DNA from 2 places in the Sphingomonas sp. Marseille-Q8236 genome. Region 2 is predicted to be linked to the other one. Evidence: riboswitches for the same ligand, from Rfam matches in the RefSeq annotation. Region 2 holds a riboswitch; the other holds the start of a gene.
What was found. Region 2 has a riboswitch for thiamine pyrophosphate ahead of ACWPWT_RS16740 (TonB-dependent receptor). Riboswitches for the same ligand answer to the same signal wherever they lie in the genome.

Region 1 (19,881 bases), on a different contig from region 2:
GGAAGGTCTGGCTGCAGCTGGCGCCGAGCCGCAGACGGTCATGATCGACGCAACCTATCTGAAGGCGCACCGCACGGCATCAAGCCTGCGGGTAAAAAAGGGGATCTTGGCCGCCTGATCGGCCGCACCAAAGGCGGTATGAATACCAAGCTACATGCCGTCGCCGATGCAAACGGGCGCCCCTTAAGCTTTTTCATGACCGCGGGCCAGGTCAGCGACTACACCGGCGCGGCAGCGCTGCTGGATGACATGCCGAAGGCGCAGTGGCTGCTCGGCGACCGCGGCTACGACGCCGACTGGTTCAGGGACGCCCTCCAGGCCAAAGGCATCCAGCCCTGCATCCCGGGCCGGCGATCACGCAACGAGCCGGTCAAATACGACAAGCGCCGCTACCGGCGCCGCAGCCGCATCGAGATCATGTTCGGCCGCCTCAAAGACTGGCGTCGGGTCGCTACCCGCTACGATCGCTGCCCCACTGCCTTCTTTGCCGCCGTCACCCTCGCTGCCACCGTCATCTTCTGGCTGTGATCAACGAGTCCTGACCCTAAAACCACTGCGAGAAACAGGCTTATATCAAAACTGTGTCGAAACTAGATACTTCGCTTTCCCATGGCCTTCGACTTCGCTCAGGCTGAACGGACGTCGGCAATGGGGCCAGACTCGCGTTGAGTGCGGCCCCATTTCATTACTCCGCCGGAAGGTAAACCTCCCCGCCCTTCTCGCGGAATTTCTCGCTCATCTCCTGCATCCCCGCCTCGGCGTCTTCCGCCGCGACGAAGGTTTCGACCGGGGCGTTCTGCTTGGCCGCGAACTCGCGCACTTCCTGCGTGATCTTCATCGAGCAGAATTTCGGGCCGCACATCGAACAGAAATGGGCGGTCTTGGCGCCCTCGGCCGGGAGCGTCTGGTCGTGGTAGGATTCCGCCGTGTCGGGGTCGAGCGACAGGTTGAACTGGTCGCGCCAGCGGAACTCGAAGCGGGCGCGGCTCAGCGCGTCGTCGCGCATCTTGGCGGCCGGGTGCCCCTTGGCCAGATCGGCGGCATGGGCGGCCAGCTTGTAGGTCACCACCCCGACCTTCACGTCGTCGCGATCGGGCAGGCCCAGATGCTCCTTGGGCGTAACGTAGCAGAGCATCGCCGTGCCGTACCACCCGATCATCGCCGCGCCGATCCCGCTGGTGATATGGTCGTAGCCCGGCGCGATGTCGGTGGTCAGCGGCCCGAGCGTGTAGAAGGGGGCCTCGCCGCACGCCTCAAGCTGCTTGTCCATATTCTGCTTGATCTTGTGCATCGGCACATGGCCCGGCCCCTCGATCATCACCTGCACGTCCTGTTCCCACGCGCGCTTGGTCAGCTCGCCCAGCGTGTAGAGCTCGGCGAACTGCGCCTCGTCATTGGCGTCCGCGATCGCGCCGGGGCGCAGGCCGTCGCCCAGCGAATAGGCGATGTCGTACGCCTTCATGATCTCGGTGATCTCGTCGAAGCGTTCGTAGAGGAACGACTCCTTGTGATGCGCCAGGCACCATTTCGCCATGATCGATCCGCCGCGCGACACGATGCCGGTGACGCGCTTGGCGGTCAGCGGGATATAGGGCAGGCGCACGCCCGCATGGATGGTGAAATAGTCGACGCCCTGCTCGGCCTGTTCGATCAGCGTGTCACGGAAGATGTCCCAGGTCAGTTCCTCGGCGATGCCGCCGACCTTTTCCAGCGCCTGATAGATGGGAACGGTGCCGATCGGCACGGGCGAGTTGCGGATGATCCATTCGCGCGTGTCGTGGATGTTGCGCCCCGTCGACAGGTCCATGACCGTGTCCGCGCCCCAGCGGATCGACCAGACCAGCTTGTCGACCTCGGACGCGACGTTGGAGGCGACCGCCGAATTGCCGATATTGGCATTGATCTTGACCAGGAAGTTGCGGCCGATCGCCATCGGTTCGGATTCGGGGTGGTTGATGTTGTTGGGGATGATCGCCCGGCCGCGCGCCACTTCGTCGCGGACGAATTCGGGGGTCACGTAATCGGGGATGCTCGCGCCGAAGCTCTCGCCGTCGCGGACATAGTCCTTGAGCATCTCGCGGCCCAGATTCTCGCGGGTCGCGACATATTCCATTTCGGGCGTGATGATGCCGCGCCGAGCATAGTGCATCTGGCTGACGTTCATGCCCGGCTTGGCGCGTAGCGGGCGGTTCAGCCCGGTGCGCGGGAATTGCGGCACGCCGCCCGACCGGTCGGGGCCCAGCTGGCCATTATCCTCGGGGCGGATCTCGCGGCCGTCATAGGCCTCGACATCGCCGCGTCCCTCGATCCAGGCACGGCGGCGCTGGGGAAGGCCCGCCATGATATCGATGCGGGCGTTCGGATCGGTGTACGGGCCGGACGTGTCATAGACGCGCAGCGGCGGCTCGCCCGAGGACGGGTCGAGATGGATTTCGCGCATCGCGACATCCAGCGGCCCGACATGAATCTTCTTCGACCCACGAATGGGGCCGGTGGTGACGCCAATTTCAGCCTTTGCGGGAATATCTGCCATAGTCCACTCCATGCGGAGGAAACGGACCATGAGAGATGGGGCCGCTCCCTCCCTACGCCGGTGTCAGCCGGATCAGGTTCAGCGGGTCGGGGGCTCTTGCCCCCCTCTCAAGCGCAGGCCAGCGCTCCCCCGGGGATAGTCCCTGCATAAGCGGATTTGCGACGGATAAGAAGCGGTTTTGCGCGGAACGCCCCATCGCCGGGGCGAACGACAAAAAAAGCCCCGATCGGGCAGGGGAAGATGGCCGACCGGGGCAGGGATCCTTGGGAAGGATAAAGGCGATCAGCCGCTGGCGGCGCTGGTCCGGACGTTGCCGTTCAGGCCGTTGGGGAAGAAGCCGCCGCCGGTGACCGCCGCCTTGTTCAGATACACGATGTTCAGCACCTGCTGCGGCGTGCGGGTGAAGGCGATGGCATTGGCATCGGCGGGCACGATATTCGCCACCTGCTGCCCATTGACGGTCGCGACGATCCCCTGATCCAGATCGGTCGAGCCATCGAGGCTGTCACGAGCATCCGAAATCTGGCCCGCCGCGGTGATCAGCGACGAGGTGGTCAGCCCCTTGCGATACAGGACCGAGCGGACCAGCCCCGCATGATAGGCCTCCGCCGCATGGATACCCGCCGCCGCCTCGACATAGGTCTTGTTGCTCAAGAGGGTGACGCCGCCCATATAGGCGGTCACACCGACATCCTCGAAGATATAGGCCGCGAGCAGGAAATTCTCGTCCGAGGCATAAGGGTCGAAGGTATCGTTCGCGCCGATCACGCCGGCGGCACGCGCCGCCGCGGTGAAGGCGCCATTGGCATCGCCCGACAGGTTGATCGCCGGTTGCGCCACCGCCGAAGTGCCGAGCGCGGTGCGCAGGAAGTTGACGTGCGCGATCTCGTCCAGGGCAATCTCGCGCGCATATTGCGCGACGATCGGGTCCTTGAACGCGACCCCGCGCGGCTGGCCGCTCGTGCCGGTCGCGACCGCGCCTTGCGTGCCCGTACCCGTCTGGAACGACGCGGCAAGGCCCGTATTGAAAGCGGCATAGCTGTAGAATTGCGCTTCCAGATATTCGAGCTGAAGCGCAAAGTTCAGTACGTCGGCATCGGTCACCGAACCGGTCGGGGCGGTGGTCGGCGTCGGGGTGGGGACGACGATCACGTCGTCATCGTCATTGTTGCAGGCGCCCAGCATCGCCAGTCCGCCCACGGCCCCCGCCCCGGCGGCCATGCGCATGAACCGGCGGCGATCGGCCCGGCGCTTGGCCGAGGCTTCGTCGATGACGTCGAGAATGAAGCGTTCTTCGCTCATGATGATAATCCTCTCGAAACGAGGAAAAAGGGATTAGTTCGCCGCGCTGGCGCGCAGGGTGCCGTTCACGCCCGCCGGGAAGAAGCCCCCGAGCGTCGCCGCCGCATTGTTCAGATAGACGATGTTGAGCACCTGCTGCGGCGTCCGGCTGAACGCGATGCCGTTATTGTCGAGCGGCACGATATTGGACACGAGCTGACCATTGACGGTCGTCTGCGCGATCCCCTGGTCGAGATCGGTCGAGCCGTCCAGACTGTCGCGGGCGTCCGAGATGCGGCCTGCAGCGGTGATCAGCGAGGACTGCGGGTTGGCCATGTCATAGCCGAGGCCGTAAAGCGTCGTGCGGACGATCGCGGCATGATAGGCCTCGACCGCCAGGATGCCCGCAGCGGCCTGAAGGAAGGTCTTGTTGCTGATCAGCGGCGACGCCCCCTTATAGGCGGTCACGCCGACATCCTCGAAGATATACGCACCCAGCAGGAACGCGGTCGGCGAGGCATAGGGGTTGAAGGTCTCGTTGGCACCGACCACGCCCGCCGCGCGAGCCGCCGCCGTGAACGGGCCATTGGCATCGCCGGAAATGTTGATCGCCGGTTGCGCCACGGCGGCACTGCTCAGCGCGGTGCGCAGGAAGGCGACATGGGCGGCTTCGTCGGCGGCAATCTCGCGCGCATATTGGCCGATGATCGCGTCGCCGCTGTTACCGGTCGCAAAATTGACCTGCGCGCCGCCGGTCACCGCACCCTGCGTGCCCGTACCCGTCAGTTGGCTGGCGGGCAGGCCCGTGCCGTTGGCGGCATAGGCATAGAATTGCGCTTCGAGATATTCGAGGTTCAGCGCGAAGTTCAGAATATCGGTGTCGGTAATCGCTGCCTGCGCTCCGGCCCGGCTGGTCAGGGTAAAGGCGGTCACGCCCGCCGCCGCCGCGCCGATCGCCGTCTTGAAGAAGTCGCGCCGCCGATTGCGGCGCTCGACCCGCGCGTCGAACGCGTCGAGCAGTTGTGCGCTTTCCGTCATCATGCTCCTCCCAGTAAGGAACCAAGATGAGAGCTTCTGTATTTGAGTCACCGTCAGAAGATCTCATAAAGGGGTATGGCCGAAGACTTCGCATGCAAAGTTTTCGGCCGAACCATGAAGCGAAACGTGACCCCGGAAAAAAAGACGCAACTTTTGTTAAATAAATGCTTTTGCCATAAGAATTGTAGGCAGGCCGCTTACGGAGCCAGCCTGACCGATTGCGCCTCCGCCAGATAGACCGCGAACAGTTCGTCCGGGTCGCTCCATTGCGCTACGGGTGTCCACTCGCCGGCGCGCAGCAGTATGCGGGCGTCACGCGGGCCGTATTTATGGCTGTTCTCGGTATGGATGGTCTCACCCGCCGCCATGGCAAAGGGCCGACCCTCGACGGTGAAGTCCACGTCGCGCTCCGCCGACAGATGCATTTCGATCCGCGACCGGTCGTCGTTCCACACCGCACGATGGCGGAAGGCCTCGACCGGGATGGTGCCGTCGAGTTCGCGATTGATCCGGTCGAGCAGATTGCGGTTGAAGGCCGCCGTCACCCCCTGGGCATCGTCATAGGCGGGAACGAGAATATTGGTGGGCTTGGCGCGATCCATCCCGATCAGCAGCATCGCCCCCTCGCCCAGCGATCCGCGCATCGCGCGCAGCAGGTCGGTCGCCATGGCGGGCGTCATGTTGCCGATGGTCGATCCGGGGAAGAAGCCCAGCTTCGGCGCGTCCGCCACCATCGCGGGCAGCGTCAGCGGTCGCATGAAATCCCCCTCCAGCGGATGGATGGGAAGATCGGGAAAGGCCTGTTGCAGATTGCGGGCGGATTCGCGCAGGAAGTCGCCGGAAATGTCGATCGGCACATAGGCCGAAGGCTCGACGCAGCGGAGCAGAACGGGTGTCTTCGTAGAGGAACCCGATCCGAACTCGACCACCGCGCGCCCCTTGCCGACATGCGCGACCAGTTCGGGGCACATGGACTTCAGGATCGCGGTTTCGGTGCGGGTGGGATAATATTCGGGCAGGTCGGTGATCGCCTCGAACAATTCCGAACCGCGCCGGTCATAGAACCAGCGGGCGGGAATGGCGCGCGGGCGACGCTCCAGTCCGGCAAGCACGTCCGCGCGGAAGGCGGGGTCGGCCAGGGACATCTGCCCGTCCTCGATCTCAGGCTTCAACATGGTCACAGGTCCTTTGCCAGACGGACGCCGGTGAACTGCCAGCGTTGATGGGGGTAGAAGAAGTTGCGGTAGCTGGCGCGGCCATGCCCTCGCGGGGTCGCGCAACTGCTGCCGCGCAGGACGAACTGCCCGTTCATGAACTTGCCATTATATTCGCCGACCGCGCCCTCTACGGCGCGAAAGCCGGGATAGGGGCGATAGGCGCTGCCGGTCCATTCCCAGACATCGCCGAAAAAGGCGGGGCCATCGGTAGCGGGGCGGGGTTCGATCGCCCCCGCTGCGTCCATCTGATTGCCGCTCGAAGCATCAAAGCCAGAGGCCGCCGCCTCCCATTCCATCTCGGTCGGCAGCCGCGCACCGGCCCATGTGGCAAAGGCATCCGCCTCGTAGAAGCTGACATGCGTCACTGGCGCGGCCGGATCGACCGCGCGCCGCCCGTCCAGCCCGAACCGGGTCCAGCCGCCGTCGCGCATCTCCCAATAAAGCGGCGCGCCGACGTCTTCCGCCTTCACCCAGGCCCAGCCGTCCGACAGCCAGAGCCGGGGATCGCGATAGCCGCCATCGTCGATGAACTGCATCCATTCGGCATTGGTGACGGTGCGGTCCGCCAGCGCATGGGGATGGAGCAGCGCATCGTGACGCGGCCCTTCGCAGTCGAAGGCGAAACCCTGTCCGTCATGCCCCATCTGCACGATGCCGGTCCGCCCCGCGATCCAACCGATCGGGCCCGGCATGGCGACCGGCGTCTTGGGCAGGGGCGCATAGAGCGCAGGCTCCAGCGGGTTTTCGGAAAAGAGGTGGAGGATGTCGGTGACGAACAGTTCCTGATGCTGTTCCTCATGATGACAGCCCAGCGCCACCAGCTCGCGCGCCGCCTCGGGCAGGTCGGGCAGCGCGGCGAGCAGCGCCGCATCGACATGAACGCGATAGGCGCGCACCTCGTCCAGCGTCGGGCGGGTGATCATCCCCCGGCGGTGGCGCGCATGACGCTTGCCCTCGGCCTCATAATAGCTGTTGAACAGGAACGGGAAGCGCGGATCGTGGAGCGCATAGCCCGGCACATGGTCGCGCAGCACGAAGGTTTCAAAGAACCAGGTCGTATGCGCCATATGCCATTTGGCGGGCGAGGCGTCGGGCATCGACTGCACAGTCGCATCGGCGTCGGACAAAGGCTCGGCAAGGGCGAGCGTCAGTGCGCGCACCGACCGATAGCGGGACGCCAGATGATCGGTAGGCGTCACGGCCGTCACGGGGGACGGTATTGAAGTCGGCATAGGGCGCTCCCCGGATAGCGGGGGACCCGGCCGGCCCTTTACCGTTCCGTGCGCACCCCTCCTGGAACCCAAAGAACGTCCGATGCGCCGCTTTGGTTCATCACCCGCGCCGCGACAAACAGCCAGTCCGACAATCGGTTGAGATAGGCGAGCGCAGGCGGATTGATCGCCTCCTGCTCGCCCAGCGCCACGCTGGCCCGTTCCGCTCGCCGGGCGATGGCGCGGGCCAGATGCAGATGCGCCGCCGCACTGGTGCCGCCGGGCAGGATGAAGCTGGTGAGCGGCGTCAGGCGCGCATTCATCGCGTCGATCTCCTTTTCCAGCCGCACGACCTGTTCAGGCAGGATGCGCAGCGCGCCCTGGACGTCGCCGGGGGTGGCCAGATCGGCGCCCAGATCGAACAGATCGTTCTGGATATGCGTCAGCGACGCGGCCAGCGGCCCGTCGATAGCGAGCAAGGCGACGCCGATCGCGCTGTTCGCCTCGTCCACCTCGCCGATCGCGACCATGCGCGCATCCGCCTTGGACCGGCGCGAGCCGTCGACCAGGCCGGTGGTGCCCTCGTCGCCGGTACGGGTGTAGATTTTCGTCAGCTTGACCAAGGGATCAAGTCCGCCCTGCCAGGAACAGCAGCAGCACGACGATGGTAATCGCCAGCGCCTGGAAGAAGATGCGCTGCTGCATCATCCGGTTGGACTTGAGCTGCGACGCGGCCGGCCCCTCGCCCTTCGCCTCGGCCGTGGCCTCCTGCAGGAACGAGATGATGCCACGCACCAGCGCGACGACGGTGGCGATCATCGCCGCGATCAGCAGGATGACGAGGAAAGTGCTCATCCCCGAAGCTTACGCCTCCCCCAGCCGAAATCCAGCGGGAAGCATATTGCGGCGCAGCGCGTCCGCCAGTGCGCGCCCATCTTCGCCACCCTCTCGCATCGCCGCCAGCGCGGGCGCGCCGTGACGCTTGGCCAGACGTTGTCCATCCGCCCCGACGATCAACGGATGGTGATGATAGCGCGGCGTCGGCAGACCGAGCAGCGCCTGTAGCAGCCGGTGGACATGGGTCGCCTCGAACAGGTCGACGCCGCGCACCACGTCGGTCACGCCCTGCGCCGCGTCGTCCACGGTCACCGCCAGATGATAGCTGGCGGGCGCATCCTTGCGCGCCAGGATGACGTCGCCATGGCTCAGCGGATCGGCGACGATTGCCCCTTCGCGTTCGTCATGCCAGTGAAGCGCGCCCACCCGCTCGACCGCACGCGCCATGTCGATCCGCCAGCCATGCGGATCCCCCATCCGCGCGCCACGCTCGTGATGCGACAGATGGCGGCACGTCCCCGGATAGAGCGGCGTGGCCCCATGCGGCGCGGACAGGCTGGCGGCGATTTCGGCGCGCGTGCAGAAACAGGGATAGAGCAGGTCCGCCAACCGCCCCTGTGCCGCCGCATAATGATCCAGTCGTTCGGACTGGAAGGACAGATCGTCCCATTCCAGCCCCAGCCATTCCAGGTCGCGCAAGATCGTCTCGACATGTTCGGGGCGGCTGCGCGTGCCGTCGATATCCTCGATCCTGAGCAGGAAACGGCCACCGCCGCGCCGCGCCAGATCATGCGCGCGAACCGCCGACAGGGCATGGCCCAGATGCAGCCGCCCGGTCGGGCTGGGCGCGAAACGCGTCACGGGACCCACTCCGCTCATCGCCCACCCCCTTGACCGCGATTCCCGTCCCATGCTGTCATAGCCATGTCACGCTGCTGGGCGAAAGGCGCAGCAGTACCACGAAGGGAGGAGCTGTGTTTCATCCCGACCTGATCCGACACCCGGATAGTTGTCCGGCGCTCGTACTGAATGCGGACTATACGCCGCTGTCCTATTACCCGCTGTCGGTCTGGCCCTGGCAGACCGCGGTGAAGGCCGTGTTCCTCGACCGGGTGGATATCGTCGCCCATTATGAGCGCGAGGTGCGCAGCCCGACCGCCAAGGTCAAGCTGCCCTCGGTCATCGCGCTGAAGCAATTCGTGAAGCCGTCGCAATTCCCGGCCTTTACCCGCTTCAACCTGTTCCTGCGCGACCGTTTTTCCTGCCAATATTGCGGATCGCACCGCGACCTGACCTTCGACCATGTCATTCCCCGCGCCCAAGGCGGCCGGACGACCTGGGAAAATGTCGTCACCGCCTGTGCGCCCTGCAATCTGAAGAAGGGCGGACGCACCCCGCGACAGGCCGGAATGCCGCTGCATATCGAGCCGATCCGCCCAACAAACTGGCATTTGCAGGAACATGGCCGCAGCTTCCCGCCCAATTATCTGCATGAAACATGGCACGACTGGCTGTACTGGGACGTTGAGCTGGAAGCGTAACGAACCGTTGGGAGTCGGGAATGCGGGATTGGGCGATAGGCCTCGGGCTGGTGGCGATGATGGCGACGGCGGCGTGCGGCAAGAAGGAAGAGAACCGTGCCGAAGCCGATCGCGCTGCCGCCAAGGCCGGCTTCGTTCCGCCATCCGTGACCAGCCGTGTCGATTTCGGCGGCATGATGGCGCGCCGCTTCCGCGAACTGGACCGCGACGGCAATGACATCATCACCGCCGAGGAAATGCCCACCACCAATTCGCGTCTGTGGGAGTTGGACCGCAACAAAGACGGCGAGATCACCGAAAGCGAATTTTTCGAGGGGATGCTGGCGCGGTTCGACCGGATGGACTTGAATCGTGACGGCACGGTGACCTCCGAGGAACGCGAAGCCTCGCGCACCGAACGCCCCGCCGCGCCGACCAACCCGGTGGCGACGGGGGCCACCAATGGCGAACCGGGGAATATGAACTGAGCCTAACGAGGGCCGCCGCCGGATCGTTCGCCGTACAACTCTCCCCTCAACAGGGATCGGCGCTGGGCAGGATCGGCAGTGATCGCTCCCACTCTCCGCCATGCGCGGGCTCGATCGACAGCACGAGGCGACGATCACCGCCAGGCGGCGCACGGTGGAGGATCATGGGCGGGTCTAGCAGCATCCGCCCCTTGAACACGCCCACCGCCCCGGTCGGAACCTCGCAGATCGCGTCCAGCCCATCGACGCAGCACCATTGAATGCCTGGGCCGATATAGGTGCATCGCAGCGCGAGGGGGGTGCGGTCGGCGTGGAACTGGTGGCCGTCCCCTCCGTGGCCGACCGCGAGCCGGACGCGCAGACAATCCTCGCCGGTCAGCGCGGCGAGACGCCGGACGAGACGGTCGATGTCCGCCCCCAGCATCTCGCACACCGCCCGCGCATATCCCGCCGCGTGCAAGGAGGCCTCGATCGACCCACCGAGATCGGTCTCGACCGACAGGCTGTCGACACCGTTCAGGTCGAGCGCGTCCAGCGCCGCCCGGAGCGGCGGGGGCAACCGACGCCACCAGATGGCCAGAGCCGTATCGGGCCGCGCGATATGATCGAGCAGCGCGCTATCGCCACCGATGGCGACCCGCCGCGCCATGCCGATCGCGGTCATCGCCCCGGCGTTACGGCTGATAGGGCAGCGACGACTGGTGAAGGATGATCCGCACCTTCCCATCCTCGCATTGCTTGAACACGAAGCTCTTGTTCACGAAGATGTGGCTGTCATCCTCGCCGATGAAGTGGACGTTGCACTGCACGATCGCCAGGTCGCCGCGCAGGATATAGTCGAGCTTGCTGTACCAGACCTTCACCCAGGGCTTCAGCTTGAACCCCTTGTCGTCCGGGAAGTCCGGATTGCCGCCGATGAAATAGGCGAGCGCCCCCTCCTTGGTCGGTCGATAGGTCTTTGCGCCGAAGGTCAGCGTCGGCTTGAACAGCACCTTGCCATGGTCGTAATCATAATTGTCGCTCAGGATCCGGGAGGCGAAGGCCCCGACGTCGCCGCCTTCGGCATGAACCCGGCCGACCGCCACCACATTGTCGCACCATGTCTGTAACGCCGTGTGGACCAGCTCTTCGGTAAACATAGCCCCTACCTTTCTCTAATGATCGTGGTGTCGTCCGGCGCCTGCGCGATCGCGCTTCCGCCAGTTGCAAACCACGCCAACCCATATTGTTAATGATATTACATATCTTCGCTAATGTGTGAGGAAATCTTGCTGTTGGCGCTGCCCCGATCGAAAAAGCTGCGAACCGATTGGCTTAAACGCAACTTTAGGGCATGACGGCACAAGATATTATACGAACATTGCCATCTGCAATCGGTTGACGCCCGGCCTATTGCGTTGCAGCAATGCGCGCATGAACAAATTGCCTCCCATCGCGAACAACGCCGATATCCGTTTCCTGGGCTCGCAACTGGGCGATGTGATCCGCCGCTATGGTGGAGACGCGCTGTTCGAGGCGACCGAGGCGATTCGCCGTGCGTCGGTCGACCGCTATCGCGGGCTGGGCGAGGACGGCTCTGTCGACCTGCAACTCGAACGGCTCGCGCTCGACGAGACGCTGGATTTCGTGCGCGGCTTCATGCTGTTCTCGATGCTCGCCAATCTCGCCGAGGATCGGCAGGGGATCGCGCGCGAGCCGGGCACCGATATTGGCGAAGTGCTGGAGACGCTGGCGGCCAAGGGCATCGACCGAGAGGCGGCGATGGAGTTGCTGGCCCGCGCGCTCGTCGTTCCAGTGCTGACCGCGCACCCGACCGAGGTGCGCCGCAAGAGCATGATCGATCACCGCAACCGAATCGCCGAATTGCTGGCGATGCGCGATGCGGGCCGCGACGTCACCCCCGATGGCGACGATGTGGAGGCGGCGATCGGTCGCCAGATCGCGCTGTTGTGGCAGACCCGCGTCCTGCGCCGTGAACGCCTCTATGTCACCGACGAGGTGGAAACCGCGCTCTCCTACTTGCGCGACGTGTTCCTGCCGGTGCTGCCCGCCCTCTACCAGCGCTGGGACAAGGCGTTCGGCGCGCGCGTGCCCGCATTCCTGCGTCCGGGTTCGTGGATCGGCGGTGACCGTGACGGCAATCCCTTCGTCACCGCCGACTCGCTGACCACCGCGCTCGCCCAGGCCGCCGATGCGGTGCTGACCCATTATTGCGAGGGGGTTCACGCGCTGGGGGCCGAACTCTCCATCTCGACCGAACATTCCGAGGTGGACGAGGCCGTGCTGGCCCTGGCCGATGCGAGCGGCGACGAAGCCTTGAGCCGCACCGACGAACCCTATCGCCGCGCGCTGTCGGGCATCTATGCGCGGCTGGCGGCCACCCATCGGGCATTGACCGGCAAGACCCCGCCCCGCCCCGGCCGCCTGACCGGTGAGCCCTATCCCGACCCCAAGGCGCTGCGCACCGATCTGGTCGCGATCGCGCGCGGTCTGGCGGCACGCGGCGACGGGGCGCTGGCCAGCGGCGGTGCGCTGGGGCGGCTGATCCGCGCGGTCGAAACCTTTGGATTCCACCTCGCCACGCTCGACCTGCGGCAGAATTCGGCGGTGCATGAACGCGTCGTCGCCGAACTGCTCAAGGTGGCTGGGGTCGAGGCGGATTATCTGGCGCTGGACGAGGATGCGCGCATCGCGCTGCTCCGCCGCGAACTCGCCAACGCCCGACCGCTGTTCAGCCATTATGCGGACTATTCGGACGAGACCCGCTCCGAACTCGCCATCGTTCAGGCCGCCGCCGATGCGCATGCCAAATACGGCCCGAAGTGCCTGACCAACTATATCGTCTCGATGGGCAAGTCGGTGTCCGACCTGCTCGAAATCAACCTGATGCTGAAGGAATTCGGCCTTTATCGTCCCGGCGAACCCGCCACTGCCGCGATCATGGCGGTGCCCCTGTTCGAGACGATTGAGGATCTGGAGGCGGGTCCCGAGATCATGCGCGCCTATTTCGCGCTGCCCGAGATCGCCGCCATCGTCCGCGCGCGCGGGCATCAGGAGGTGATGATCGGCTATTCGGACTCGAACAAGGATGGCGGTTACCTGACCTCCACCTGGTCGCTGTCCAAGGCGTCGAGCGCCTTCCGCCCGGTCTTCGAGGAAGCGGGCGTGCGGATGCAGCTGTTCCACGGGCGCGGGGGCGCGGTGGGACGGGGCGGCGGCAGCGCCTTCGCCGCGATCCGCGCCCAGCCGCACGATACGGTGCAGGGCCGCATCCGAATCACCGAACAGGGCGAGGTGATCGCGGGCAAATATGGCACGCGCGATTCCGCACTGACCAATCTCGAGGCGATGGCATCGGCGACACTGCTCGCCAGCCTGGAGCCGGACCGGCTGTCGGCGGCGGACAATGCGCGCTTCACCACCGCGATGGAGGAGATGTCGGCGACCGCCTTCACCACCTATCGCGACCTGGTCTATGGCACCGAGGGTTTCCGCACCTTCTTCCGCCAGATGACCCCCATCGCGGAGATTGCGGGCCTGAAGATCGGCAGCCGCCCGGCCAGCCGCAAGAAGTCCGACGCGATCGAGGACCTGCGCGCCATCCCCTGGGTGTTCAGCTGGGCGCAGGCGCGCGTCATGCTGCCCGGCTGGTTCGGCGTCGGCACCGCCATCGCCAATTTCGAGGACAAGGCGCTGCTGGCCGACATGGCCAAGAACTGGCCGTTCTTCGCCGCGACGCTGGCGAATATGGAGATGGTGCTCGCCAAGTCGGACATCGGCATCGCGCGCCGCTATGCCGGGCTGGTCGAGGACGAAGCCTTGCGGGATTCGATCTTCGGGCGCATCCATGACGGCTGGCACCGCGCGCGCGACGGGTTGCTGACCGTGACGGGGCAGACGCGACTGCTGTCGGACAATCCCGCGCTGGAGGCGTCGATCCGCCTGCGCCTGCCCTATATCGAGCCGCTGAATTTGCTCCAGATCGAGCTGATGAAGCGCCACCGCGCGGGCGAGGACGATCCGCGCATCGGCGAGGGCATCCTGCTGTCGATCAACGGCATCGCCACCGCGCTGCGCAACAGCGGGTAAGAACGTGACCGATTTCGTGGTCCGGTACGAAGGTGGCCTGCGCTGCCGGACCGAGCATCCCGACTCCGGCGCGGTGCTGGTCACCAATGCCTCTCAGGAACTGGGGGGCAGCGGCGAGGGCTTTTCGCCGAGCGATTTGCTGTCGGTATCGCTGGGCGGTTGCGTGCTGAGCATCATGGCGATGGCGGGGCGCGTCGCCGGGCTGGAGCTGGCGGGCGCGACGGCGACCGTCACCAAGGAGATGGGCAACGCCCCGCGCCGGATCACGACGCTGGCCGTGACGGTGCGCGTGCCGGGACGCTATGATCCGGCGCAGCGCAAAAGGCTGGAAGCGGCGGCGGCGGCCTGCCCGGTCCATGCGGTGCTGGGCATCGACGCGCCGATCGCCATTCTGTGGGACGAGGACTGACGGCCCGATGGCCTTCCTTCCCTCGCCCCTCGCAGAGGGGAGAGGGTTGCGCAGACTTGGTCTTTGCGAAAGCAAAGGCTTAGTCGGAGCTGGGTGAGGGGTGGGCGCTCGCTTGGCGAGCGCGCGAGCCTTTCGGCTCGCTCAACCCCTCACCCAAGCTGTGCTAGCCAGCAGGCTGGCAAGCTTCGCTAACCCTCTCCCCTGTCCAGGGGAGAGGGGAAGAAGAAGAAGCAATGCTGAATGTCGATCCGCCGGAAAGGAATTCAGCGCCCGACCTGCCGCGCTTCCTCGGCGGCAAAGCCCTCGACCATCGCGCGGAAGGTCGCCTCCGCCACATCGGGGTTCACCCCCTGCCGCGCGACCTTTTCGCGGATGGGCGCCAGGATCTGCCGGATTCGCACCTCGCCCAGATTGCGGCAGCACGGCGTCGGCGCGGGGCTCGCGGCGGTCAGCAGGGCGGCCGCTACGGGCGAGAGCATCGATCGCATATCCGATTCTCCCGGTGGAAGCCGGCGGACGGATACGCCCCCAGGCTTCGACCGGCCAAGCCCGCAGCCCTTCGATCGGCCGCGCGGACGGGTGCGGCCGTCGTGGATCGCTCAGGCGAGCGCGCGTTGCCGCTCGCCGCGTTCGTGCGCCAGCAGCCATTGCTTGACCGCCAGCCCGCCCGCAAAGCCGGTCAGCGTCCCGTTCGCGCCGATCACCCGGTGGCACGGCGTCACGATCGACAACGGATTACGGCCATTCGCCGCCCCCACCGCACGCGAGGCCCCCGGCCGCCCGATCGCGGCGGCCAGCGCGGCGTAGCTGCGCGTCTCGCCATAGGGAATGGCGTTCAGGCCGGTCCACACCGCTTTCTGGAAGTCCGTGCCCTCGGGATCGAGCGGCAGGTCGAAGGTGCGGCGCCGTCCCTCGAAATAGTCGCGCAACTGGCGCACCGCCTCGGCCAGGACGGCATGGGCGGGATCGTCGCGCCGTTCGGGCAACCGGACCCGCCCTGCCCTCTCCTCGGCCCACAGGATGGCGCGCAGGCCGCGCTCGCTGGCGACAAGGGTCAGTTCGCCGACCGGCGAGGCCATGGTGCATTCGCTCAACATGGGACCGACCCTAGCCGATCCCCGCGCCCCGCGCGTCCCGCTTCTTGCGGTCAAACCATGAAGGGCGCGGCGATCTCAGCCGTGACGCGCAACAGCCGGCCGGTGGCGCGGTCGAGCAGCGCCCAGGTCGTCACCGCCTCCACCTTCACCTGCCCCTCGGCATCCAGAAAGCGGACATGCCGGTCGAACCGCGCGCCCTTGGGCGGGTTGGGGACCCAGGTTTCCGCCGTCACCGTTTCCCCCGCCACGACATTGCCGCGATAGTCGATCTCGTGCCGCGTCACGACCCAGACATGCGCCGCGACATGTTCGGGCGGCGCGACCGTTTCCCAATGGGCGGTGGCGATCGCCTGAATCCACTGGACCCAGACGGCGTTGTTCACATGGCCCAGCTCGTCGATATGGTCGGGGCCTGCGGTGATCTGGATCGAAAAGCGGCTCATGCCTGTTCGTTCGGGTCCCTGTACCTTTGCCACAACGCGCGGACGCCCCAGCCGATCGCGGCGGCGACCATGACCAGTGCCGCCGCCATCAGGATATGGCGCAGACTGGGGCGATAGCGCGCCGCCAGTTCCTGGAACGCCTCACCGAACAGATAACCGATGCCGACGAAGATCGAAGCCCAGCATGCGGCGGATGCGGCGTTGACCGCGACGAACAGCCGGGTCGACACTTTGCTAGTGCCCAGTGCCACCGGGCTGATCGTCCGCAGGCCGTAGAGGAAGCGGAAGGCGAAGATGAAGCCGACGGGATAGCGTTCCATCATCCGCGTCACGCGCGCATAGACCCGTCGCTTGCGCAGCTTGGCCACCCAGCGCCCGTCGCGCGACCGGCGGCCGATGGTGAAGAAGATCTGATCCGCCAGGAACGACCCCACCGCCGCCGCGACCAGCGTGGCGGGCCAGCCGATCAATCCCTGATGCGCCAGGATGCCGCCGGTGACGACCGCTGTCTCCCCCTCCAGCCCTGCGCCGAGCGCGATCGCGACGACACCATAGCGCGCGACGATCGCCTCGATGCTCAGGATTCCACTCCCATCTGCCACAGGACGAAGGCATGTTCCTCCGCACCTTCCCGCAGGCTCTCGAACCGGCCCGACTTGCCGCCATGCCCGGCGCCCATATTGGTCTTGAGCAGCAGCAGATTTTCGTCGGTCTTGGTCGCGCGGAGCCGGGCGGCCCACTTCGCGGGCTCCCAATAGGTGACGCGCGGATCGTTCAGCCCGCCCGAGATGAACATCGGCGGATAGGCCTGGGCCCGGACATTGTCATAGGGGCTGTAGCTGTGGATCAGCTCGAACGCCGCCTTGTCCTCGATCGGATTGCCCCATTCGGGCCATTCGCCCGGCGTCAGCGGCAATTCGGCATCCATCATCGTGTTGAGCACGTCGACAAAGGGCACGTCGGCGATCACCGCGCCCCAGAGTTCGGGGTCGGAATTGACCACCGCGCCCATCAGCTCGCCGCCCGCCGAGCGGCCCGCAATCGCGATCTGCCCCTGGCTGGTCCAGCCGCCCGCGATCAGCCCATTCGCGACATCGACGAAATCGTGGAAGGTGTTGGTGCGCTTTTCGAGCTTGCCGTCCAGATACCATTGCTGGCCCAGATCGTCGCCTCCGCGAATATGCGCGATGGCATAGGCGAAGCCGCGATCGAGCAGGCTCATGCGGCCCGTGGAGAAGCCCGGCGGGATCGCATAGCCGTAGGCGCCGTACGCATAGAGGAACAGCTTGCCCGACCCGTCGCGCGGGAAATCCTTCGGGTAGACGATCGACACCGGCACCATCGTCCCGTCGCGCGCGGCAATCTTCAGCCGCTCGGTCCGGTACTTGTCCGCGTCATAGCCCGAGGGGATTTCCTGGACCTTCAGCACGGTCAGCCCGCCGGTCGCTACGTCATAGTCATAGACGGTGCCCGGCGTGACCATCGATTCATAGCCCAGGCGCAGGACCGACACGTCATATTCGGGATTGTCGCCCAGGCCCGCCGTGTAGCTCGCCTCGGGGAATTCGATCCGCTGCGCCATGGTTGGCGCGTCGTAGCGGTGGATGGCGATACGGTCCAAACCGCCCTCGCGCCCCTCGACCACGAAGAAGTCCTTATAGCACTCGACCCCGGTCATGTAGAAATGCGGGTTGGGCCCGATCAGCTCGTGCCAGTCGCCGGGTGCCTCGATCGAGGCGGTGCACAGGCGGAATTGCGGGTCCACGTCATTGGTGTGGATGAACAGCGTGCCGTCATGCTCGTCCACATCATATTCGCGGCCCTCCTTGCGGGGCGCGACCAGGATGGGTTCGGCGAAGACATTGTCGGACGGGACCAGCCGCACCTCGCTGGTGACATGGTCGCCGGTCACGATCACGATCCAGTTGCGTGCGGAGGTCTCGGCGACGGCGACGCGGTAGCCCTCGTCATCCTCGTGGAACAGCTCGACATCATCCGCGACCGGCGTGCCCAGCTTGTGGAAGCGCGCATTGTCGGTCCGCCACTGGGCATTGGCCACGCCGTAGAGGAAACCGCTGTCGTCCTTTGTCCAGACGATCTCCGACAACATGCCGGGAATGACTTCCGCCAGGTGTTCGCCGGTGGTCAGGTCCTTGATCCGCACCTCGAACCGTTCGGAGCCATTGTCGTCGATCGCATAAGCGAGGTAGCGGCCATTGTTGCTGATCGAGAAGGCGCCCAGCCGGAAATATTCCTTGCCCTCGGCCAGCGCCGGTTCGTCGAGCAGCAGCTCGTCGGGGCCGCCCGCGACCGGCTTGCGCCACCATTTGCGATATTGCCCGCCCGTCTCGAACGCGGTCCAGTAGAGCCAGTCGCCATCCTTTTGCGGCACGGAGGATTCGTCCTCCTTGATCCGCCCCTTCATCTCTTCATACAGCCGCTCGATCAGCGGCTGGCGCGGGGCCATGACCGCCTCGAAATAGGCGTTTTCCGCCTCGACATAGGACAGGACGTCCTTGTCGGTGACCTCCGGGTAAGCGGGGTCCTTCAGCCAGGCATAGGGATCTTCGATGGTGATGCCATGCGCGGTGAAGCTGTGGGCACGGGTTTCGGCAACGGGCGGAGTCAGCGCAACGGGTTCGGTCATCCCACGGATGTAGCTAGGGTTGGGGTCTGCCGGAAGAGGCGGCGGCTCGGCTATTTCTCATGCCCCGCCATCCCCTCGCTACGTGGCTCCCCAACAACCGTTCACGCTGAGCGAAGTCGAAGCGCACGTTCCGCGCTTGGCCACGAAGGGAATCCCGTGGCCTTCGACTTCGCTCAGGCTGAACGGCGGGCGGGGTTACCTGGCCTTCCACCCATCCGCCAGCGTCCAGCGATCCCGCCAGTGCAGGACCGGCGTCTCGCCCTCCCATTCCACCGGCAGCCAAACATAGCGCCCGTCGATCGCATTTTCCGGCCGCCAGCGATCCGCCATGAAGATGAAGCGCGGCTCGCCACCCGGCCGCTCGGGCGGCAGGGACAGGACGAAGGTCGATTGCGAGTGGAAGGTCGTCTTCTGGTCGATTTCGCTCCCGCGCACCGGATTGCCCAGCGAGCGCCACGGCCCCGTGACCGCGTCCGCGACATAGACACGCCCCGGATTGGGCCGCCACCCGGTCAGGCCCGAAGCGAACATGTAATAGCGCCCCTTCGCCTTGAAGAGCGCGGGCGCCTCGTTCCCGCCATCGGGCAGCGCGCGGACATAATAGCCGTCATGCCGGGTCCAGTCGGGCGCCAGCCGGGCGATCTGCAGCGTCGCATTCTCTTCCGAGGCATAGATGTGCCACGCGGTGCCGCCATCGACGAAGACGGTCATGTCGCGCGCCATCTGTCCGCCGGGAAAGTCGCGCGCCAGGATCGTGCCGGGCGCCTTGTCCTCGGCCGTCGCGTTGGCGGGCCAGATGCCGGGATTGACCCGGCCCGCGTGCAGGAAGCGGAACGGCCCCTGCGGCCGGTCGGCCACGGCGACGCCCGCCTGCGCGGCGCCATATCCCCGCCCCTTGAGTTCCAGATGGAACCACATCACGAATTTGCGAGTGCGCGGATTATAGACCACTTTGGGCCGTTCCAGGATACAGCCCCGCGCGATCGGGCTGGCGGGATCGTCGGACACGGACAGCGCGACCCCTTCGTCGCGCCAGTTCACCAAATCGGTCGAGCTATAGGCATGGACGCC
Region 2 (4,848 bases):
ATAAGCGTGATCATAGGACAGGAACGGGGTCCAGGAGGGGCGGTCGCGATACAGATCCTCCCCCGGCGCCTGACGATGGAGTTCGTACGTCCACTCCCCCATCGCGACCGCGCTAGTCCCCTGCCCCGTACGCAATATTCCGGGCACCGGCATCCTTGAAGCCGCCAGATGGGCGATAAAAGCATGTTCCTCGGCCAGCCCTGCTATGGACCGCACGCGACGATCATGACGCTTGAGGAGGAGTGCGTCGCCCGTCGTATCGATCAGCGTCGCGGCGGAAAATGGTCGCGGAGAGTGCCAGCGCAAAGCTTCGATCCGACCCGCGTCTGGAAAGCACGCCAGCACCGCCGCCGCTTCGTCCGGCGTGATCGCGGGCCAGACAGGGGCTTCCAGAGCGAGCCCCATGCCATGGACTTGGTGGCTGACATGCGCATCCCTGGAAACGGTCACCGTCAAAACCCGCGCGAGACGGTTGCCACGACAGCCGCGCCGCCGCCGATATAATAAGCGGGGGCACTGCCCGTAACGATCGTGCCGCCGCGCCCGACGACGTCACGGGCGTTGGTGCTGACCGACTGCACGCCTGAGAGGACATGCGGGTCGGTCACGTTGATCGCGTTGAGGCGCAGATCGGTACGCTTGCCGTCCAGCAAAGCCGCAAGGTGAACGCCGATCGCCAGATCGAGCGTCGCATAGCCCTTGATGCTCTCGTCATTCATGAATGTCGCATATTGGCGGCCGACATATTTGCCCGCGATGCTGCCGAAGACCAGTCCATCGTCATAGGTGCCACCGCCGCCGAGTTGCAGCGTCGGGCTCGATACCGCGCGCTTGCCCCGCGTCGGCAGATAATCCGCGCCGACGGGCAGATCGTCATCAATCCGCGCCCGTAGATACTCGCCCGAGACATAGACACTGACGCCCTTGGCGGGACGATAGTCGATCTCGGCGTCGACGCCGTAAGAGGTCTGCCCCCCGGCGTTCAGCGTCGAATTGACCTGCGCACCGCCAATGTCGACGACCGTCGCGAGTTGCCGGTTGCGGAACTTATAGTGAAAGCCGGTCACCGAGGCCGACAGGCTGGGGCCGATATAGCGATAGCCCAATTCCTGAGAGACCGAATATTCGTTTTTCAGCGCGTCGGTCCCGCGCGTCGAGACGATGCCGCCATCGTAAAGGTCATAAAGCGTGAATTCATTGGGGGTTCGGAAGTTCGTCGTGACGTTGGCAAACAACTGCTGCCGGTCGTCGATCGCATAATGGACGGCGGCGCGCGGCAAAGCGGCAAAGCTGTCGCCGCGAACGCGGGTCTGCGGCCCAGGCAGATGGTTACGGCCATTGCGGAGCAGATTGACGCCCTTGAAGCCCATATCGAGCGTCAGGCGCGGCGTAAGTGCGATGCTGTCGGCCAGGAAAAAGCTCTTCGTGACCGTGACGGTGCGCTGGTTCTCATAGGCGAGCAGCCGGCCGTCGGCGGTGCGGATCGCCTTGCTGCGATATCCCCATTGGTCGATGGGATGCCCGTCCGCGCCGACCGACGTATAGGTCTGGGTAACGCGGTCCGTCCCATGGTCGAACCACAGGCCCGCGGTGAGCCGGTGGATGCCGGCCTGCAAGGTCAGCTTGCTGACATTGCCGGTCCGCATCTGATCGCCCGTGTAATTGCCCAGGACCGTGGCGACGCCGTCCACCGCCCCCGGCAGCGAAATAGGTGCGCCAAGCTCTTCATCGCCAAGGAAGTTGCCGGTGGTCGAAAGCTGCGTGCCGTAAGGTGAATTGCCGTATCCGAATTGCAGATAGGTCGTGCTGTCGAGCGTCAGGCGATCGTTCAGCGTCACATGCACCGGTGCCGAGGCGTAAAGATTGCGGAACGGCGCCCGGTATAGTCGCCAGTAACTGGTGTTTCCCGGACTATAGCGCGCATCATAGTTGAACCCGCGACCCTTTGCCTCCCACTCGGCCAAGGTCGGGCTGGGATAGGTCGAGGAATTGGCGTTATTATACGACAGGGCTAGGCTGGCACGATTACCGCCGCCCCATTCCCGAAGCAGCTTGGCATCCACATGCTGCCGCGTGTCAAACCCCGCACCGCGCCAATTGTCCGCGCGCGTGTTGGAATAGGACAGGAACGCTTTCCATCCGGTGCTGCCGATCGTCCCCGTATCAAGCCGGACGAACAGGCGGCGCAGCGCGTAGGCACCGAGCGACAGATCGGCAAGCGCCTGGCGCGTGTCCTTGGGATCGTCGAGCGTTAGCGACAACAAGCCCCCCGCCCCGCCGACCGTCGGCGAGTCGATATCTACCGACCCTTGGGCCAGCACGATCCTCCGCAGATTTTCGGGATCTGCAAATTGCGACGGATAGGCGTAATAATAGCCGATGTCATTTTGCGGCGCGCCCTCCATCAGCACCCCGATCTCATCCTGGCCCAGCCCACGAAGGGTCAGGCTGGAGCTGGTCGAAAGACCGTAAGGATCGCTGGAGGCGACGTTCGCGCCGGGCAACAGCGTCACGAGCTGAAACGCGTTGAGGGTCGGGGCCTGCTTGACGATGAAGTCGCTGGAAATCGCGCTTACCGCCTTGGGCTCGGTCTGATCGGGTAGCAGCCCCTCGGGATCGCGGTGACCGATCACGCGAATGTCGCTTCGGGCCTCGGCCGCCTGCTGTGCCGAAGCAGTGCCGGGAAGCATCAGCCATGCCGAGCTCAGCACGACCGCGCTGCACCGAGACATCATTCGACCGCGCACATTCATAATCGGCATCGCCTCAGGTCCACTTCACAGGAAGGGACGACGGAGGAGCCGTCACCCCTCCCTACGCCGGTATGATCCGGATCAGGTTCTACGGGTCACGGGCTGCTGCCCATCTCTCAACCGCGCATCAGCGGTCCCCCGGGGATGCCGCCGTCTAGGCCGTTCCGGCGTCCATGCAAACGGTTATTGCCGACCTATTTGAGAAGCGTGATAAGCCCATCCATCGAATAGGGCTTGCGCAGCAGTCGAAAGCTATGGTTCGCCTGTTCGACAAGAACATGGCTATAGCCGCTGGTCAGAACCGTTTCGAGATCGGGCCAGCGCGTCGCCACGGCCTTGGCCAATTCCAGCCCGCTCATACCGGGCATCACGACATCACTGAAGACGAGGTCGAATTTGTCGGCCGATGTCTCCAACAACGCCAATGCCGCCTCACCGCTTTTCACCCAGGTCACCACCTGTCCGATTTCCTGCAGCAGATCGCGGGCGAACTGACCCACCACGTCATTGTCTTCGACCAACAGCACGCGGTGGGTCGTCAGCTTCGCGCGTCTTTTCTGCAGGGCCGAAGCTCCGGCAGAAATCTCTTCCGGCTTTGCGAGCGGCAGATAGAGCGTGAAGGCGGTGCCCATTCCAATCCGACTATCCACATCGACCTCGCCATTCGACTGTTTGGCGAAACCGTGCACCTGGCTGAGACCCAAGCCGGTCCCCTTCTCAAGACCCTTTGTGGTGAAAAAGGGTTCGAAGATATGGCCGAGCGTCTCGGGCGCGATGCCGGCACCATTGTCCGCAACGCGCACCGCGACGAACCGCCCTGCCCCTGGCCCATGTCCACGGACGGCGGGCACTCCTTCGACGAGCGAGGCGGCAATGTCGAGCGTCCCGCCCGATGGCATCGCATCGCGCGCATTGATGACGAGGTTCAACAGCGCCGTCTCAAACTGGTTGGGGTCCGCGCTGACGATCGCATCCTCACTCGCGCCGATCGTCACCGTGATGGCCGCCCCCACACTCGTTTCGATGATCGGTCGCATCGCCGCGATCCGCGCCGCGACATCGAAAATCTCAGGCTTGAGCGGTTGTCGCCGGGCAAATGCCAGCAACTGCGATGTCAGGGCCGCCGCACGGTCGGCCGTGTCGGAAATCGCATCGAGATAGCGTTGCCGCTTTTCCGGTGCCAGACTAGGCATTTTGAGCAGGTCGACCGAAGAGCGGATGACGGTCAGCAGATTGTTAAAATCGTGCGCGACGCCGCCGGTAAGCCGCCCCACCGCCTCCATCTTCTGCGCCTGCGCCATCGCTTCGCGGGCGCGCTCGACCTCCTTTTGCGCCGCCCAGCGCTCGGTCAGGTCGCGGGTGATCTTGGCGAAGCCGATCAACCTGCCGCTCTCGTCATGGATCGGATCGATCAACACGCCGGCACGAAAGCGGGTACCGTCCTTGCGAACCCGCCAGGCCTCGGTCTCGAACTTGCCAGCCTCGCGCGCGATACGGAGAGCGCGTTCCGGTTCGCCCGCCTGCCGATCCTCCTCGGTATAGAAGCGCGAGAAATGTTCGCCGACAATCTCCATCGCGCTATAGCCCTTGATCGCGGCCGCGCCCGGATTCCAGTTCGTGACCCGCCCATCCGCATCGAGCATATAGACAGCATAGTCCTTCACCCCCTCGACGAGCAGGCGGAAACGCTGTTCGCTCTGTTCCAGCGCGCGCCGCGCCTCCAGCTTGTCGGTGATGTCGCGGGTGACCTTGGCGAAACCGATGAGGCCCCCTTCGTCATCGATGACGGGATCGATGACAACGCTGGTCCAGAAGCGGGTGCCGTCCTTGCGAACCCGCCAGCCCTCTGCCTCGAAGGTCCCGGTGGATGCGGCGGTGGCCAGGGCCCGCTCCGGCAGGTTAACCGCACGGTCTTCCACGGTATAGAAACGCGAGAAGTGCTGGCCGATAATTTCGTCGGCGGAATAGCCCTTGAACCGCTCCGCCCCGGCATTCCAGCTCGCGACATAGCCGTCGCGGTCAAGCAGATAGATTGCGTAATCCTTCATGGCGTTGACGAGCAATTCGGCACGGCGATGGGAATTCAGCCGGGTAA

Region 1: another riboswitch for thiamine pyrophosphate. It lies ahead of thiC (phosphomethylpyrimidine synthase ThiC); the one in region 2 lies ahead of ACWPWT_RS16740 (TonB-dependent receptor).

What each region holds. Positions count from the first base shown of each region.
Region 1 covers NZ_CBCOPO010000001.1:647,164-667,044, forward strand. Annotated here, with positions in the region: one part of gene ACWPWT_RS03025 (IS5 family transposase) at 1-104, shown strand, start outside; one part of gene ACWPWT_RS03025 (IS5 family transposase) at 104-528, shown strand; gene thiC (phosphomethylpyrimidine synthase ThiC) at 686-2,533, opposite strand; TPP riboswitch at 2,566-2,674, opposite strand; gene ACWPWT_RS03035 (ferritin-like domain-containing protein) at 2,816-3,835, opposite strand; gene ACWPWT_RS03040 (ferritin-like domain-containing protein) at 3,869-4,852, opposite strand; gene egtD (L-histidine N(alpha)-methyltransferase) at 5,050-6,027, opposite strand; gene egtB (ergothioneine biosynthesis protein EgtB) at 6,030-7,301, opposite strand; gene ACWPWT_RS03055 (cob(I)yrinic acid a,c-diamide adenosyltransferase) at 7,340-7,903, opposite strand; gene ACWPWT_RS03060 (twin transmembrane helix small protein) at 7,908-8,135, opposite strand; gene gluQRS (tRNA glutamyl-Q(34) synthetase GluQRS) at 8,145-8,996, opposite strand; gene ACWPWT_RS03070 (HNH endonuclease) at 9,092-9,658, shown strand; gene ACWPWT_RS03075 (hypothetical protein) at 9,679-10,125, shown strand; gene ACWPWT_RS03080 (DUF1826 domain-containing protein) at 10,172-10,789, opposite strand; gene ACWPWT_RS03085 (hypothetical protein) at 10,800-11,264, opposite strand; gene ppc (phosphoenolpyruvate carboxylase) at 11,539-14,214, shown strand; gene ACWPWT_RS03095 (OsmC family protein) at 14,219-14,623, shown strand; gene ACWPWT_RS03100 (hypothetical protein) at 14,887-15,111, opposite strand; gene ACWPWT_RS03105 (methylated-DNA--[protein]-cysteine S-methyltransferase) at 15,223-15,720, opposite strand; gene ACWPWT_RS03110 (acyl-CoA thioesterase) at 15,771-16,163, opposite strand; gene ACWPWT_RS03115 (DedA family protein) at 16,160-16,765, opposite strand; gene ACWPWT_RS03120 (S9 family peptidase) at 16,741-18,810, opposite strand; gene ACWPWT_RS03125 (glycoside hydrolase family 43 protein) at 19,006-19,881, opposite strand, start outside.
Region 2 covers NZ_CBCOPO010000002.1:914,950-919,797, reverse strand. Annotated here, with positions in the region: gene ACWPWT_RS16745 (phosphotransferase enzyme family protein) at 1-405, opposite strand, end outside; gene ACWPWT_RS16740 (TonB-dependent receptor) at 453-2,690, opposite strand; TPP riboswitch at 2,795-2,904, opposite strand; gene ACWPWT_RS16735 (PAS domain S-box protein) at 2,948-4,848, opposite strand, start outside.